DNA from 2 places in the Pseudoalteromonas sp. SG45-1 genome. Region 1 is predicted to be linked to the other one. Evidence: predicted binding sites of a transcription regulator. Region 1 holds the regulator's gene; the other holds the start of a gene.

Region 1 (4,528 bases):
TATTTCGTTCTAAATGCGGTAACCACGTTTGTACAAATGTTTGAATTTGCCATGTGAATTTTTGCACTATGCTGTGATTAGCTAAATAGTCTTTAACCGGTTGATCTAACCCATTTAAAGGCTTCAACTCTGGTTCCCAGTGTGGATTTGGTAAAAAGCGTGCATCAAATACGTAGTCTGCTTCTTTTGGTATACCGTGTTTAAAACCAAATGATTCAAATGTGACAATCAGTTGCTTATCTTTTTTACCTAAAATCTTTTCACGAATAGATTCAGCGAGTTGATGAACACTTAAATCAGTCGTATCTATCATAAAGTCGGCGCGAGTGGTTAATACATCAAGTAATTCTTTTTCTTTTTTGATGGCTAAATCAAGCGGCAACGAGTCTATTGATAGTGGGTGTAATCTGCGTGTTTCAGAAAAGCGTTTGATCAATGTCTGATCGTCGCTATCTAAATAAAATAACGTAGGGTTTGCAAAGCCTGGTAAGTATTCAAGAATATCGTTAAATTCATCTTGTTCTTTAGGGATGTTGCGCACGTCTATGCTAACAGCAATTTTATCGTAGCTATCAGACACACTGCGAACTAATGAAGGTAGTAGGTTTACTGGAATATTATCTACGCAATAATAACCTAAATCTTCTACAACGCGCAAAGCAACCGACTTTCCAGAACCAGAACGGCCGCTTATGATAATTAACTCCATTTAACACCCTTTATAAAACTATGATTGATCAACAATAACTTGGTAAAGCTCAGTATCAGATTTTGCACTGCGTAACTGTTTACAAAAATCTTTGTTGTTTAGTTTATCAGCAATGGTTGCTAGAGTCTTTAAGTGCTGCTGGTTATCGCCATCTGGTATGATGAGTGCGACAAAAATATCAACAGGGCGATTATCGATTGCATCAAAGTTTATTGGAGTTTCGCTAACGAGCACTAAAGCCAAAGGCTCTTCTGCACCGCTCATTCTTCCATGAGGAATAGCAATGCCACGTCCTATACCTGTACTACCTAATTTCTCTCTGCTCATTAAAGCATTAAGAATATCTTGTTGCGGTAAATACGGAAGTTTGTCGTGAGCAAGTTCGCTAATGAACTCTAAAATTCTTTTTTTGCTATTAAAAAGGACCGCAGCTTTGCTGCAGTCCTGGCATATAAGTGAACTTAATTTCATCATATTAGTGTCGAGCAAGCTTCTCTTTGTGTTTGATTACTTGGCGATCGAGCTTGTCGATCAACGAGTCAATAGCGGCATACATATCTTGATGTTCTGTAGAGGCAAATAGCTCAGCACCGCTTACGTGTATTGTGGCTTCTGCTTTTTGATTTAATTTTTCTACATCGAGAATGACATGAACATTATTAATATGATCAGAGTGTCTTTCAAGCTTCGCAAATTTAGTATTAATATAGTCTCTTAGTGAATCGGTTAATTCTACGTGACGACCAGTTAAGTTTAGTTGCATAAGCATTACCCTCTTAGTTTAGCGTCTTAAATCAGACTTTTACGCTGATTTGACGGTGGAATAGCAAGAGATTCGCGGTATTTTGCGATTGTACGTCTCGCTACTTTAATTCCTTGCTCAGCCAATATATCCGCTATTTTGCTATCACTCAATGGTTTTGCTGAGTTTTCTGCTGCGATTAATTTTCGGATAAGCGCACGTATTGCTGTAGATGAACATTCACCACCGTTTTCAGTACTTACATGGCTTGAGAAAAAATATTTAAGCTCAAATATACCACGGGGTGTATGCATGTACTTTTGAGTAGTTACGCGAGAAATTGTCGATTCGTGCATTTCTACCATTTCAGCAACATCATTTAAAACCATTGGTTTCATGGCTTCAGGGCCATGTTCAAAAAAGCCTTGTTGTTGCTTAACAATACAATTAGTAACTTTTAATAGCGTGTCGTTTCTACTTTCTAAGCTTTTAATAAACCATTTAGCTTCTTGTAAATGTGAGCGAATAAACTGGCTGTCGCCACTTGATTTTACAGTGCGAGACATTGCTGCGTATTGGCTATTAACACGAATTTTAGGCATGCTATCTGGGTTTAATTCGACAACCCAGCGGCCTTTAATTTTTTTAACTGACACATCAGGAATAACATACTCAGATTCTTCCCTTACAATAGTATCTGCAGGTTTTGGGTTGAGAGTATGTATTAGTGTCATTACTTCTTTAAGCTCTTCTTCTTTGAGCTTAGTTTTTTTCATTAATGTACGATAGTCGCGAGCTGCTAATAGATCAATATGCTCGGTTAAAATCATTTTCGTTTCATTAATATAAGGTGTTTCTTTATCAAATTGATTAAGCTGAATACACAAACACTCTTGTAAACTACGTGCAGCAATACCAACAGGATCAAACAGTTGGATGCGTTTTAATACCGCTTCAATTTCATCAAGTTCGACTTCGTTATCATCTTCGTTTTCTTGATTAAAGCTTTCTAAAATCTCTTCGCAGCTTAGTGTTAAAATACCTGAATCATCGACAGCTTCTACAATAGCAATAGCAATAGCTTCGTCTGTAGGGCTAAATGGCGTTAGTTGTAATTGCCACATTAAATACTCATGGAGCGTTTCAGTAGAGGCGCCTTGGTATATTGATTCGTCTTCAGGCATTGGACCTGATGAGGCTGCAGGAGCGGCACTCATGTACTCATCCCAACTGACATCCATAGCCATGTCGTCACTTAGCGTGTCTTTTGCAAGTGCTTCACCAGTATCTTGTTCGTATTCGCTCGGAGCATCATCAGCAGATGCGCTAACAGTTATGTCATCGGTATCAGCTTTTTGCTCGTTTTTACCAGCAGCGTCTTCGGAATAGTCTGCCTCTTCAACCTCTAATAGTGGATTACTGTCGAGAGCTTCTTGTATTTCTTGCTGGAGATCCAATGTACTGAGTTGCAACAAACGAATAGCTTGTTGCAACTGTGGAGTCATTGTAAGTTGCTGGCCCATGCGCAGCTGTAGTGATTGCCTCATGTATCTCTAACAATCCTTTTATGTTGTTATAATTAATACTAGCAGATGCTTAAAGACATGGCGTAAATGTTACAGCCTAAATTGCTCGCCTAAGTAAACATCGCGTACTGTTTTATCATTTAATACGTGTTCTGGAGTACCTGATGCAATCAGCTCCCCATGAGAAACAATGTAGGCTTTTTCACAAACATCAAGGGTCTCTCTTACGTTATGGTCGGTAATTAATACACCAATCCCACGATTTTTAAGATGTTCTATTATTTTCTTTATATCTAATACCGAAATAGGGTCAACACCGGCAAACGGTTCATCCAGTAATATAAATTTAGGATCTGCTGCCAGCGCTCGTGCTATTTCTACACGACGACGTTCTCCCCCCGATAATGCCATACCTTGGCTATCACGAATGTGTTGTATGCTAAATTCATCTAATAAGTTATTGAGCGTGTCTTCTCTGGCTTGTTTATTTAGTTCTTTGCGCGTTTCTAAAATGGCCATTAAGTTTTGATAAACAGTCAGCTTTCTAAAAATCGATGACTCTTGTGGTAAGTAGCCTATGCCTAATCTAGCACGACTATGCATAGGTAAAAGAGTAATATCGTTATCATCAATAGATATTTTACCTTTGTCGCTAGGAACAAGCCCTACAATCATATAAAAAGTCGTTGTTTTACCAGCACCGTTAGGGCCAAGTAAGCCAACTATACTGCCAGCTTGTACTTCAAGGCCGACGTTTTTTACAACTTCACGACCTTTATAGCTTTTTGCCAATAGTTCTGCTTTTAATGTGCTCATGGTTGACCTTTATCGCCTTTTTTACTTTTTTTAGTTTCGATCGGTACTAAAATTGTGTGAACGCGGTCAGTTGAGTTTTCATCTTTTTCGGCACTGATGAGCTGCTGCTCTATGTCGTAGGTAATGCTTTTAGCATTTATTTTTTGTCCGGCTTGCGATACTTGTGCATTACCAACAAGCGTTAAAAAACGCTTAGATACATCATAACGTACTTCGTCAGCACTGGCGCTCATAGTCGTGCCGTCTGGTTGCTTTTCTTCAAAGTGCGCAGGGCTACCTGTGGCAATTAATAATTGTTTATTATCACCAAGTTCATCACGTTTGTGTACTTCGAGGCGATCGGCTGTAATGCGGCGATTACCGTGAATAATCTCAACGTTTTTCTCAAAAATACCCACATTAGCTTTCAATTGACCTTCTTGCTTGTCGGCACTTATTGAAATTTGATTGGCAGCAGGTTGCGTGTTTTGCTCTGCAGCACTACTATTAAACGCTAGTATAAGTGTAGGAATTATAAGTGATTTTAATATTTTATTGGTCATAATATATGGTTCGCGTATGGTTAATTAGTTTTATCACTTCGGTTTTCAAGTCGGCTTCTAGGCCTTTACCGGTGATTTTTAAATTGGGTCCAGTGATAATGACGGGTTGCTCCGAACGCATTGTTAATAACTTTATATCAACCTGAATATTATCAGCATTGATTTTGTCTATCATGGCGTTATCGGTTAAATT
Region 2 (4,528 bases), on a different contig from region 1:
ACGAATATTCGTATAAACTGTATTAATCCAGGCGCTACTCGCACTTCTATGCGTGCTGCTGCATACCCAGGAGAAGATAGAGACGCGCTTGCTACACCAGAAGATTTAATGCCAACCTACTTATACTTGATGAGCGATGATTCTAGTAAAGTGAATGGCGAATCGTTAGATGCTCAAGTAAAAAAGTAATTTAGAGTTTAAAAAATTTATACAACACACATTAAAAAAGCCGCAATTAGCGGCTTTTTTGTGTGCAATAAATAACTAATTTATTATTTACGTTTGGTAGGCTTAACACGTTGATTGTGTTTTTTAACTGCTTTGCGGATCTGGTTGATTTTAGCGCGTTTATCTTTGCGTTTTTCAGGCATAACAGAAAGCTTAGTTTGTGTCTCGCGCCCTAATTTAACGGTTTTGCGTAAGTAGTTTACTGTTTCTAAATCATACTCCATCCAACCACCTTGTGGCACGCGCTTATCAAGCTCTAGTTTACCGTAACGAATACGAATAAGACGAGATACTTCCGCATCTTGAGACTGCCATAAACGACGTACTTCACGGTTACGTCCTTCATTTAACGTTACGTTAAACCAGCGGTTAACGCCTTCGCCACCCATAGGGGTTACAGTCGTGAATTTGGCTGGACCATCTTCAAGCTCAACACCACGTAGTAAGTTTTTAACCGTTTCATTGGTTACTTCACCAAATACACGCGCAGAGTATTCACGCTCTACTTCATAGCTTGGGTGCATCAAGCGGTTAGCTAATTCACCATCATTAGTAAAGAGCATCAAACCCGAAGTATTAACGTCTAATCGGCCAACCGCAATCCAACGCTCACCATCAATACGAGGAAGTCGGTCAAATACTGTCCGACGCCCTTCTGGATCTTTACGTGTGCTTAACTCACCTTCGGGTTTGTTATACATAATCACACGACAGATTCTATCTGCTTTTTCTTCAATCTTTACAGTGTGCCCGTCAACACGAATCAAATCGGTTTCTTCAACACGGTCTCCTAACTTTGCCACTTTACCGTTTACACTAACGCGGTTTGCATCAATGTATTTTTCCATTTCACGGCGTGAGCCTACGCCTGCACGGGCTAAGACTTTTTGTAACTTTTCACCTTGTATAATACTCATTCGGATGGTTCTCTCACAGAAGGATCGCTCAATAACTGGTTAATTTTACTTTGCTGCTCTGTTGGCAGCGCAGGTAAGTTTTCAAGTCCAGTTAACGAAAAATAATCTAAAAATTGTTTAGTAGTTGCATATAAAGCCGGCTTACCCGGAACCTCTTTATGCCCTACCACTTTAACCCAATCTCTTTCGAGTAGGGTTTTAATAATATTCGAACCCGTAGTAACACCCCTTACTTGCTCAATTTCACCGCGCGTAATGGGCTGCCTATATGCAATAAGTGATAATGTTTCCAGTAAAGCACGTGAGTATTTTGGTGCGCGTTCTTGCCACAAGTTATTTAACCAAGGGCTTAAACTACTACATGCCTGAAAACGATACCCACTACCAACTTCAACTAAGCGAATACCACGAGTTTGAAAATGTTCTTGTATTGTATCTATTGCGTCGTTTATTCGCGCCATAGAAATAGCTAAATCTATTAATACAGTATCTTTAAGGTGGCGTTTACTCACAGGCTTATCTGCAACAAAAATAGCTGCTTCAATGATCTCAACTAGTTGTTCATCACTAATTCGCCGACCCGCCATACACACTCTTAACAAATAAAAATACACAGCCATCTATTATGACAGAACAACGCCAAACTAGGAAAATATATCTACTAAATAACTAGATTTTAAATACAAAAAAGCCAGTGATTATCACTGGCTTCTAATTTACTCTTTAAAACAACAAATATTAGCTGTGTTTAATGGCTTCTAATGCATCATCTTCAGCTACTGCGTTACCGTATTTTTTAATGTAACCCATAAACTCACTTTTACTGATGCGCTTATCTTGGTTTTTATCCATGTAACCAAAGTGATTTGAAATATCATCATCGTTACCTTCAACTACCGAAATATAGCCATTACTGTCGTTGTCTAAGCTTGAAAAGCTGCTTTCAATTTTATCGAATTTAGCGATTTCAGCTTTAAATGCCGACTCACTTACTTCAGAATCAGTGGCTACTTTACCATTGTTTAACTTCATGTAAGTGTTGAATTCTTTGCGGCTAATTTCGTTATCCATATTGGTATCAATATTTGAAAAATGGCCCCAAATGCTATCGTCATCAGCTTCAACTTTTGAGATGTAGCCATCGCTGTCATTATCTAAACTTGCAAAGTCACTGTCTATTCTTTCAAGACCCTGATTAGATGAACAAGCCGCTAGGCTTAATGATGCTAAAATAGTGGCTGCTAATGTTAACTTTTTCATAAGACGTATCCTTCGTAATTAATTAAATGTCACTTTAACTAATACAAATCCAATGCCAATAATAGTTAACTTATAAGAATCAACAACTTAATCTTGGCTGGTGCATTTATTGAACAGTTTCAACAAGTTAGGCTTGCAAGCTTTGCAAACAACCTTGTAATTTTTGCAAAAAAATACCCGGTAAAAAACCAGGTACCTCAATTTTAGTTATATAGTTCAGCTAATAATTAGATTGCTGCGTTTTGGTAGCGTTTAACAAACTCAGTAACGTTTTGACCATTACATTTTAATGAGTTTAAGTTACCAATTTTTTGGCGAACAGGTGCTAAACCTTGTTTTAAAGCCGTCATACATAATTGAGTTTCTTGTTGAGCATCTTTTGCAAATACTTCTACTTTCTCAACTGATGCGTTGCTTAATGCCGTTTTTTTAGCAATATCGCGAATATCTTCACCATTACATAAAATGCTTTTAGAAAAACGAGATAAGTAAACACCGTGCTGAGCAGCTTCTTTACGAGCAACACTAAAGCCTTCGTTTGCGCTTAGTACACATAACTTAGACTCAATTTTATTATCTTGACTGAAGTAAGTATTGCTTTGTGCTGAAGCAGTTGCAGATGCTAATAAAGCAGTAGCTAAAAGTAGTTGTGTTTTCATGAGAGATCCTATTTGAACGAGCTAAACAAGTGAATTTCGCGCATTATATATTCAATAAAGTTAAGTTCAATTGAATTTTTTATTTATTTAAAATAATTAATACTGCATTTACAATGTTTAAACTTTACTCACCAATTGATCAACATTTGTGCAGCTATTTTCTCATTTCAGTCATGTTATGTACGCGTATTTACTGATACAATTTAATTCATTAAATAGATCCAATTTTAAGGTAAATTTTATGAAAGTGATTTCTTTCAATATCAATGGTCTGCGTGCTCGTCTCCACCAATTACAAGCAATTATCGACAAACATCAACCAGACGTTATTGGCTTGCAAGAGATTAAAGTTCATGACGAAGCATTCCCACTAGAAGATGTACAAAAAATGGGATATCACGTCTACTTTCATGGCCAAAAAGCCCATTATGGCGTAGCTATGTTATGCAAAAAAGAGCCTAAATCGGTCTTAAAAGGCTTCGCTACCGATACAGAGGAATCGCAAAAACGCATGATAAGCGTCACTGTTGAACAAGATAACGGTCGCGACCTTACAGTCATGAATGGCTATTTCCCACAAGGTGATAATATTAATCACGAAACTAAATTTCCTTATAAACGACAATTTTATAAAGATTTAATGACACACCTTGAAACCAACCACACCCCTGATCAAGACGTCATTGTTATGGGCGATATCAACATATCACCCACCGATTTAGATATTGGTATTGGCGAAGTTAATGCAAAGCGTTGGTTAAAAACGGGTAAATGTTCTTTCCAACCGGTAGAGCGTGAATGGCTTGCAACATTACTTAATTGGGGCTTTAAAGACACCTTTAGAGAACAAAACCCAGAAACAGACGATCAATATTCGTGGTTTGACTATCGCTCTAAAGGGTTTGTAGATAACCGAGGGCTTCGAATAGATGTAGTACTTGCGACTGATGAGCTTGCAGCACGCTGTATAGATACTGGTATTGACTACGAACTGCGCGGTATTGAAAAACCCTCAGATCATGCCCCTATATGGTCAACATTTAAGTAATTACTATGCTCAGCATAACAATACAAGGGCTACTTTGGGCCCTTGTAATTATTATTGCCCTACTAAGCTTTGATAAAAAAACATATAAAACATTGCTTAATACGCCAGCCCGTCAAACTGGAGTTCTTGCATGTGCGTTAGTGTTTGCAGTGCTTTGGCGAATAAAGGCTGGCATTTTAACTGGCCTTGATTTACACATCCTAGGTGTTACGGCTGCTACATTAATTTTAGGCTGGCGATTGACGATTTTAAGTAGCCTGCTTGCCACAGCGCTACTCGCTGCCTTTGGTCAAATTGAACTTGAACTGTTACCAGTACAACTGCTTATTGGTGCGTTTATTCCTATTTTACTAAGCTACCTTGGCTTTATAATTAGTTACCAGTATTTACCTCGTCATTTTTTTGTTTATATATTT

Evidence for each region. The regulator sigma-54, encoded in region 1, starts transcription at its own class of promoters, with help from an activator protein. The targets are predictions, from matches to a motif close to GTTGGCACGNNNNTNGNNT.
Region 2: the regulator sigma-54 is predicted to act here: its motif matches at 2,447-2,465, upstream of H5117_RS02510 (EF-hand domain-containing protein).

Annotation. Positions count from the first base shown of each region.
Region 1 covers NZ_JACJEP010000003.1:89,013-93,540, reverse strand. The annotation lists gene rapZ (RNase adapter RapZ) at 1-709, opposite strand, end outside; gene ptsN (PTS IIA-like nitrogen regulatory protein PtsN) at 728-1,180, opposite strand; gene hpf (ribosome hibernation promoting factor) at 1,185-1,472, opposite strand; gene H5117_RS04150 (RNA polymerase factor sigma-54) at 1,499-2,998, opposite strand; gene lptB (LPS export ABC transporter ATP-binding protein) at 3,068-3,793, opposite strand; gene lptA (lipopolysaccharide transport periplasmic protein LptA) at 3,790-4,335, opposite strand; gene lptC (LPS export ABC transporter periplasmic protein LptC) at 4,325-4,528, opposite strand, start outside.
Region 2 covers NZ_JACJEP010000002.1:24,636-29,163, reverse strand. The annotation lists gene H5117_RS02525 (YciK family oxidoreductase) at 1-189, shown strand, start outside; gene rluB (23S rRNA pseudouridine(2605) synthase RluB) at 273-1,145, opposite strand; gene scpB (SMC-Scp complex subunit ScpB) at 1,142-1,732, opposite strand; gene H5117_RS02510 (EF-hand domain-containing protein) at 1,884-2,405, opposite strand; gene H5117_RS02505 (exonuclease III) at 2,633-3,064, opposite strand; gene xthA (exodeoxyribonuclease III) at 3,306-4,112, shown strand; gene H5117_RS02495 (energy-coupling factor ABC transporter permease) at 4,118-4,528, shown strand, end outside.